DNA from 4 places in the Exiguobacterium sp. TDN 0502 genome. Region 1 is predicted to be linked to each of the others. Evidence: riboswitches for the same ligand, from Rfam matches in the RefSeq annotation. Region 1 holds a riboswitch; each other region holds the start of a gene.
The links. A riboswitch is a leader RNA that binds a small molecule or an ion and turns the genes downstream of it on or off. The one in region 1 is predicted to bind thiamine pyrophosphate.
Positions count from the first base shown of each region.

Region 2: another riboswitch for thiamine pyrophosphate. It lies ahead of thiD (bifunctional hydroxymethylpyrimidine kinase/phosphomethylpyrimidine kinase); the one in region 1 lies ahead of ACRPK8_RS07525 (ECF transporter S component).
Region 3: another riboswitch for thiamine pyrophosphate. It lies ahead of ACRPK8_RS06280 (thiamine phosphate synthase); the one in region 1 lies ahead of ACRPK8_RS07525 (ECF transporter S component).
Region 4: another riboswitch for thiamine pyrophosphate. It lies ahead of thiT (energy-coupled thiamine transporter ThiT); the one in region 1 lies ahead of ACRPK8_RS07525 (ECF transporter S component).

Region 1 is NZ_JBOZGJ010000005.1:85,258-87,457, forward strand. It holds gene ACRPK8_RS07520 (ABC transporter ATP-binding protein) at 1-738, opposite strand, end outside; gene ACRPK8_RS07525 (ECF transporter S component) at 735-1,307, opposite strand; TPP riboswitch at 1,409-1,508, opposite strand; gene ACRPK8_RS07530 (50S ribosomal protein L25/general stress protein Ctc) at 1,605-2,200, opposite strand, start outside.
Region 2 is NZ_JBOZGJ010000006.1:119,397-121,596, reverse strand. It holds gene ACRPK8_RS08595 (murein hydrolase activator EnvC family protein) at 1-834, shown strand, start outside; TPP riboswitch at 899-1,009, shown strand; gene thiD (bifunctional hydroxymethylpyrimidine kinase/phosphomethylpyrimidine kinase) at 1,125-1,928, shown strand; gene thiM (hydroxyethylthiazole kinase) at 1,909-2,200, shown strand, end outside.
Region 3 is NZ_JBOZGJ010000004.1:91,841-94,040, reverse strand. It holds gene ACRPK8_RS06285 (FAD-dependent oxidoreductase) at 1-230, opposite strand, end outside; gene ACRPK8_RS06280 (thiamine phosphate synthase) at 227-820, opposite strand; TPP riboswitch at 903-1,005, opposite strand; gene nagZ (beta-N-acetylhexosaminidase) at 1,062-2,200, opposite strand, start outside.
Region 4 is NZ_JBOZGJ010000002.1:173,096-175,295, forward strand. It holds gene ACRPK8_RS04075 (thiamine diphosphokinase) at 1-574, opposite strand, end outside; gene thiT (energy-coupled thiamine transporter ThiT) at 576-1,136, opposite strand; TPP riboswitch at 1,197-1,306, opposite strand; gene rpe (ribulose-phosphate 3-epimerase) at 1,329-1,985, opposite strand; gene rsgA (ribosome small subunit-dependent GTPase A) at 1,988-2,200, opposite strand, start outside.

The DNA.
Region 1 (2,200 bases):
TGGTCCCTCCGCTGGTAATGTCTTGATTGTATAAGGAAAGAGCGACGGGACAGCGATCCCTTTCGTTTGAAGGCGTTCATAAGCATGCGGGAATAGCTCGCGCGGATGTGCTATCTCAGTTATCGATCCGTCCTCAAGCAAGACGACCTGATCGACGTACGGTAGACAGACATCGAGTTGGTGCTCGATCAAGACAATGGTCAAATCGTGTTCCTTCTGAATTTGGAAGATCAATGCCATCAACTCGCCCTGTCCGATTGGATCAATCTGAGCCGTCGGTTCATCGAGTAATAAGATCGTCGGTTCGAGTGCCAGAACCGCAGCGAGTGCGAGGCGTTGTTTCATTCCCCCAGAAAGACTCGAAACAGGTGTCGAGAAGGGGAGGTCGAGACCAACGAGTGCCAGTAACTGCTCAATTCGTTCATCCATCTCTTCGCGTGGAATCGACCGGTTTTCTAAACTAAAGGCGATTTCCCGTCCGATCGTTTCCATACAAAACTGTTCTTCTGGATTTTGAAACAGTACTCCGACCGAACCGGACCGGGTAACGGTTCCGGTCTGTTCGACTTCAATCGTCTCCGGTGTCAGTCCAGCAAGGGCATGAAGCAGTGTCGTCTTCCCACTCCCGCTTCGTCCAAGTAGGAGCGTCGTCCCTTGATTGATCGTCAGCGATACATGATCGAGGACCTGTTTCTCCTGCGCCGGATAACGGATGCTGAGATCGTCGACAGTAATCATGCGACTTCCCGTTTCGCACGTCCTGCGGCAAATCCGTTCAAGACACCGGTCGCAACAAGGCGACGGACGAGAATCGCTGCAAGTAAACCGCCGAGTAACGCACCACTAATCAATTGTAAGCCAATCGTCGCAAGCAACGTCGTCGTCGTGTAGTAACCGAATCCGTTCGCGATCAGACTGTAGACGATACTCCCGACAGCGGCTCCGACACCTGATAACATCAACGTCCAGGTGTCATAACGGCGATAACGCGTCATCGCAAAGACGAGTTCCGCGCCAAGCCCTTGGCAGACACCGATTAGAAGAGCGGATAAACCGAAGTGACTCCCCGTGAACAATTCGACGGCTGCTGCGACGATTTCCGCGATCAGAGCGGCACCTGGCTTTTGGATGATTGCTGCGACGAGCGGACTCGCAATGATCCAGATGCCAAACATCCAGTTGGCACCGACAGGTCCGAAGATGGCGGAGATTGGTAAATAGAGCGTCGACCAGCCAAGATAGATGACCCCGCAAGCGACAGCGAGCATCATCATGACCATGATTTCTTTCATTTTCCAGTGTTTCATCAAATACGTCCTCCTTTAGGATAGGGGAGATGCCAAAAAAGACCGCCCTCCGTAAAAAAGAGAGCGGTCCTCAGAAAAACTGCGCGCAGCAGGAGTCATTGGATGTGATCGCTCCACTTTCCTACGCTAGTATGAACTAGATCAGGTTCGAAGGGTCCGAAGTGAATCGTCTCAGCCAAATGGGCTCCCCTAGTGGATATAGTGAATAGTTGATACGCTGTTCACTTTAGGCAATCTTCTGTCTATTGTCAAGACACAAAAAAACGATACGCCACAAGTGGCGTATCGTTGAAGAACTTATTTGTTGTCTTCGTTGTCTTCAGCTGCTTCTTCTGAAGATTCTTCTGTTGCTTCCGCTTCATTGTCTTCGCCAGCTTCCGCTTGCGCCTCAGCTTCTGCTTCTTCGATTTCTTCAAGATCCTGCTCGAGTGTCGACTCGACGACTGCCGCAACTTGAATATCACCTTCCGTGACGATGCGGAAATCTTTTTCCTCTGGAAGATCAGCGACAGAAATCGAATCACCGATTTCGAGGTTCGTGACGTCAACTTCGACGTTCTCTGGTAATTTATCTGGTGTTGCTGCAACGGTTACTTTAAAGAGTGTCTGTGATAGGAATCCGCCGACTTTTGCTCCAGCTGCTTCGCCAACGAGTACGACGTCTGCTTCCACTTCTGTCTCTTCATCCATTTTCACGGCGATGAATTCAACGTGATCGACAGTTGGTGTGAAGACATCCATATCACGGCGGTTAATCAAGACGTTAATATTTTTACCGTCGAGTTTGAGTGAGATTAAGACGTTCTCCCCGTTTTCTCGGACGATTTTAAGCAATTCTTTTTCTTCGAATGCGATTGGTGTACTTTCCACTTTGTAACCATACACGACACCAA
Region 2 (2,200 bases), on a different contig from region 1:
GCGGAACAAGATGATAAGATGATTTCTGATTACATTGCGACACAACAGAAGTTGGCAGAAGCTAAACAAGCGCTTGTCGAGAAAAAAGCGGAACAAGTGGCAGAAAAGAAAGTATTGATCGAACAAAAGAAATCTTTAAAAACACAAATGAAAGAACGCAGTGCTACGCTCAAAAAATTACGAAAAGGAAAGACGAAGTTCACGACAGAATTGTTAGATGCCAAAGAACTTCAAGCGACACTCGAAGCTCAGGAACGTGCAATCGCAGCAGCGAAAGCGGCAGCAAAAGCAGCAGCAGAGAAAGCCGCAGCTGAAAAAGCAGCCGCCGAACAAGCCGCTAAGGCGAACGCGCAAGCAGCCAAACAAACAGGTAAGAATGCAGGAACGACGACTTCGACTGCGGCTCCTGTTGTTTCGAGCGGTGGAAAATTCGTTCGACCATCTTCTGGTAGCGTTTCGCAAGGATTCGGACCAGCAAGCGGTGTGAACGGCTATACGTTCCACAACGGTGTTGATTTCCGCGGGGCAGTCGGATCTCCGATCGTCGCAGCAGCAGCCGGAACGGTCATTACAGCTTCAGGTGGTGGACCTTACGGCAATCACGTCATGATTTCGCATTTCATTGATGGAAAAGTGTATACGACAGTCTACGCGCATATGAGTTCATTATCCGTTCATGCGGGGCAGGCGGTCTCTCAAGGGCAGCAAGTCGGAACACTCGGTAGTACAGGGAATTCGACAGGACCACACTTGCATTTCGAATTACATGTCGGCGGTTATCAATACAGTGCCTCATCTCCTTTGAATGCAGTGAATCCATTAGCATATCTGTAATCTAAAACGGGCTTCGGCTCGTTTTTTTTTGCCCTCTATGCTACAGTTAAGGCGAAACGAATACTTGAGCAACTAGGGGAGCTGGAGGAATCCGGCTGAGAGGAAAACCAATCTGTTTTCGACCCTATTACCTGAACTGGATAATACCAGCGTAGGAAAGTTGAGCCGAACGGATACCGAAATGCGGATATAACGCTTTCGGATAGCGTCGACTGCTTTTTTACAGCAGTCGGCGCTTTTTTTTTCGGTAACGACTCCCTTACATTGCTCGATCGGAAGGTGAGAGGAACATGAAACATGTACTGACGATTGCAGGGTCCGACTCCGGTGGTGGAGCCGGGATTCAAGCCGATTTAAAAACATTTTCGGCGTTAGGCGTTTATGGAATGAGCGTCCTGACAGCCGTCACGGCACAAAATACGCTGGGTGTTCAAGCGGTGGAAGAGTTGTCACCGGAAATCGTCGACGCCCAATTATCATCGATTTTTTCAGACATTCGTGTCGATGCCATCAAAATCGGTATGGTCTCGAATGCAGAGACGATCCGTGTCATTGCTACACATCTTCGCGAACAGACCGTTCCGATCATACTAGACCCTGTCATGGTCGCAAAAGGCGGACATGCCCTATTGCGGACAGAAGCTGAACAAGCATTGATTTCGGATTTACTGCCACTTGCGACCCTCATCACACCCAATTTACCGGAAGCTGAGCGCTTAACGGCACAAGCGGTGACCAATCTAGAGGAAATGCGACTGGCGATGCATCAGTTAGCTACGCAGACAGGTGCAGTCTTACTAAAGGGGGGTCACTTACCGGGAGCTGCGACGGATTTGTTGTTTGATGGAGTGGAGGAACATCACTTCACATCGGAACGGTTAGACAATCAACACACTCACGGAACCGGCTGTACGTTATCAGCAGCGATTGCGGCACGAATGGCGCTTGGAGAAGATTTACCAACTAGTGTACGTCAGGCTAAGCACTACGTCACGGAGGCGATCCGTCACGGATTTGCGCTCGGACAAGGCATCGGACCCACACATCATTTTCATTCACTTTGGAGGGATACACATGTTTACGACCATTCTTGAACAGAAACCATTGATTCATCATCTGACGAATACGGTTACGATCAACGATTGTGCGAATATGACATTAGCAGTCGGAGCGTCGCCTGTCATGGCGGAGGATATTCGTGAAGTAGAGGAAATGGTCGGTCTCGCACAAGCACTCGTGTTGAACATCGGAACACTGGATGCAGACATGCAGGCATCCCAGCGGTTGGCCGCAAAAGAAGCAGCACGTTTAAACGTGCCGATTGTCCTTGATCCGGTCGGCGCAGGCGCAACGACACTGCGGACAT
Region 3 (2,200 bases), on a different contig from region 1:
CGCTCGAGACGACGTGCGAGCAGCGGATACAGACGACGACTTCGCGCGGCAAGTGCATGCAATTCTTCTCTCAGCTCGATGTCTGTCGCAAGCATCCCGGCAGCCGCGCGACTTGTTTCTTGCCCGCATGTTCCGCGCTCAAGGACAAGAACGGATTCGTTTTGACAGGCGAGACTGTAAGCAAGTGTCAAACCGATGACTCCACCACCAATGATGATGTGATCCGTCATACCCGCACCCCCTGATAACGCTTGATCGCAGCAAGCGGGTCCGCTTGACCGAGAATACCGGACAAAACCGCGATTCCTGCTGCACCGGTCCCTGCAATCTCAGAAATGCGATCTGGTGTGATGCCGCCGATGGCGATGACCGGTTTCGTCGTGAAGGTGACGACTTGTTTCAGAGCATCAACACCCCGTGGTGGAAGATCCGGCTTCGACGTCGTCGGATAGATATGACCGTAGAGCAGTCGATCGGCTCCTTCTGCTTCTGCCGCCAGTGCCTCTGCCAGTGAATGAACGGATTTACCGATTGTCAGATCCGGAAAGTGACGCCTTACATCGCGGACACGTAAGGAACGGCGTGTTAACTGCACACCGATGCCAGCGACATGGGCGACATCGACCCGGTCATGGACCGTTAACTGATCAGGGGAATACCCTTGCGCAAAGAGTGTTTCAATCAGATCAAGCAATTCTGCCGCCGATAAATTCGATTCCCGTAGGTGCAGCTGATCCGTGTAAGGTTGAAGCGATTGAAAGGTTTTCACCCCATCACGTGGATCGATGGATCCTGTCGAAATCAGATGTAAACGCATCATGTTCTTCCTTTCCATACGAAAAAGGACCACTCCCGATGTTGAAAGGAGTGGTCCGAAAATGCGCTGAAGCGCTAAGGATATCTAAGGTTTCGAGCCACTTCCCTCCGCTAGTACGAACTAGATCAGGTTCAAAGGGTCCGGATACTTCCGTCTCAGTCTGCTGGGAGACTCCCCTAGTGTCTTTTCGTGTTTAATTGGCTTGCCCCATTAGTCTAGCATGAGTCGTTTCGCTTCGCTAGTCCTAGTTGAGCGCTTCGACTTGCTGAACGAGATCCGATTTCGTCGGGCGCTGTTGCTTCTGGCTATCGGCATAGGTCTGCTTCAGCTTCAGAATCCGCATTACTTTGGCATCAAGCATTTTCATCGTTAACGCCTCATCCTTCACCGCTTGCATGACTTCAGTATGGACCTTCGTATAAGCACCCGCTTCTGAAAACATCGCCATGTCTGCGCCGTTAACGAGTGCCTGCCGTGCCGCTTCCGCGAGACCGTATTGTTTCGTGATCGCTCCCATGACGAGATCATCCGTAATGATGACGCCCTTGAAGCCGAGCTGCTGACGCAAGAGGTCGGTCAGGACAGCTTTTGAGAGCGAGGATGGATGTGTATCGTCATACGCGGGGTACAGAATATGAGCGACCATTACCATCTCTGCCCCTTCTTGGATTGCTTCTTGAAACGGGACGAGTTCCGTCCGCTTCAGTTCTTCCTTCGATGCTGTCACTTTCGGCAGACCGACATGGGAATCGACACTCGTGTTGCCATGACCGGGAAAATGTTTGACGACCGGAATCGTACCCGTCTCCTGCATCCCGTGCATCAGGGCAGTACCCAAAGACGCGACCGTTTTCGGATCAGCACTTAAGGCACGGTCACCGATGATCGGATTGTTCGGGTTACTGTTAACGTCAAGGACCGGTGCAAAGTCCATGTTGAATCCATAATACCGCGATACATGACCAAGCGTGCTTCCGACGTCTTCCATTTTCGCCGTATCCGCGCCTTGCGCCATCTGTTGACTCGTCGGCAGACGTAATCGTTGATCCGGCACCCGGCTGACCCGTCCACCTTCTTCGTCAATCCCGACGAACGCATACGGCTTTTGATTCGTCTCTTGAATCGCACGGGTGAACGTCAAAAGTTGTTCTTCTGACGTGATGTTTCCGCCGAGCAGTAAGACACCACCAATCGCATGCGTCCGCAACAACTGCCGATCGGCTGCTGAAAGTTCCGTACCCGCAACGCCGATATAGAGCAGTTGATCGATCTTTTCAGACGTCGACATCGCTGCTAATTGTTGTTTGAGTTCTGCATGCTGTCGTTCTTCCTTCGTCGGCTTAGGCTTCGGTTTCTTCACCTCGGTCGGTTGCTTCGTTTCTG
Region 4 (2,200 bases), on a different contig from region 1:
ATTCGCCTTGATGGAGCGCTACTCTCGCTTGTGAGGCACACCATTCATTACTGACGGTCAATGAACCTCCGACCGGAACGGGATGGGCATCGAGCGGATATTTGACTCCAGCTAAGCTTAAGGTCGACGGTACAAGTGGAATGAATGATAGATAATGATAGCTTCCGGCTTCGACTGTATACGCTCCCGCTGCCAAATATCGTACCTCTTCTCGTTTCGTCACGAGTCGTGCCTCTGGATATTGCTTCAATAGATATACATTTTGGACGGTCATGTCGAGCCGCCCACCTGTCGCCCCGATGATGATGATCTCTTCATGCTGTTCCCTCTCAGACACTGTACGAAGGGCAAGTTCGAGATCCGTCTCATCTTTCTCGGCCGGATGAACGATTGCCCCTTCTGGTACATAACCAAGCGAATCAAAATCACCGATTGTCAGGTCGCATGTCAGCCCAAACGATTCGACCGTCTGAACACCACCGTCGACACCGAAGATGAAATCACCTAGCTGACAAAACGTCCGTAAATCCGGTACTTCTTCTCGCGGACCGGCACAGACGAGAATCGCCCGCATCTCAGACACCTCGTGCCGAATAACGGAGTAAGCGTGGCGCAGTCGTAAATAGAATTCCTGCTACGATTCCACATAAGATGTACGAGGGAACCATATACGTTGCGTTATAGACGAAAGAGTATTCCACGACTGGACCTTTTGCATACTTGGCAAAAAAGACGATTCCACTGATGACATGACAGATATAACGGAGACCGGCGCCTAATAACGTCGCAAGAAGAACGAACGCCATCAAGCTTTTCTTCTGACCATTTTGCGCTGCTTGTCTGACTTGACGTGCAAAGAGACCACTCAGTCCGACGACGCCATACGCAATCGTGTAATCGAGCAATGGTTGGACGATTGTCAACACTTGCGGCGCGAACATCAATTGAATCGTACCGACGAGCGCTCCCGTGACGACACCACCGACGACGCCGTGGCGGAATGCCATGACGAAGATCGGTAGCATCGCTAAGCTAATCGAACCACCCTGTGGCATTTTGAATGGAATCAGCAAATCAAAGACGACTCCGAGACTGGCGAAGATGGCAATTTCCATCATCATTTGTAACCGTTTCATGTTTATTTCCTCCTTCATGGTTAAAGAGGACGCAAAAAGGCAGTACGACGAACGCCGTACTGCCTGCGTGCGCCACATCCCTACGTCCGTCTGAACGGAACAGGTTCGAAGGGTTAAAGTCGAAAAGACTCCTCTCAGCCGCTTTTTAAGCGACACCCCTTGCGGTCATCATATTTCGTTTTCTCGTTCTTATTATACGGCAGCCCCTTGACGAATGCTAGTGATCGCTTCCGCATAATCCGGTGCATTGTAGATTGCCGATCCTGCAACGAGAACATTCGCACCGTTTTCGATACATTGTTTAGCGGTTTCCGGATTAACGCCACCATCAATCTCGATTTCGAATGCCAGACCACGATCTGCTTTCATTTGCGCGAGTGTTGCAAGTTTCGGCATGACGCTCTCGATGAACGCCTGTCCGCCGAAGCCCGGATTGACCGTCATCAACAAGACCATATCGACATCCTCAAGGACATGCTCAATCGTTGATAGCGGCGTGTGGGGGTTCAAGACGACCCCTGCCTTTGCACCGGCTGCTTTGATTTGTTGCAAGACACGATGGACATGGTTCGTCGCTTCGACGTGGAACGTCACGATATCTGCCCCTGCCTTGACGAAATCTTCGACGAAACGTTCCGGCTGGTCAATCATTAAATGGACGTCAAGGACCATATCCGTCTTCTGACGTAAACTGCTGAGTACGGGTAATCCAAACGAGATGTTCGGGACGAACTGACCGTCCATGACGTCGAAATGGATGTAGTCGGCTCCTGCTGCCTCGACGGCTTTGACATCACGCTCAAGATTTGCAAAATCTGCTGATAAGATTGATGGTGCAATTTTAATCATCTTCAATACCTCCGGGCTCGATTCTTGATTTCGTCTATAAACATACCATAGTTCTCATAACGAGAGGACATGATTTCTTGTGCTTCGACCGCTTCCTTGACGGCACACCCCGGTTCATTCAGATGCAAGCACCCCCGATATTTACAGTCGTCCTGCACAGCAACGAATTCAGGAAAGCTCCACCGGACATCCTCGATTTCCATCTCATAAGGGAA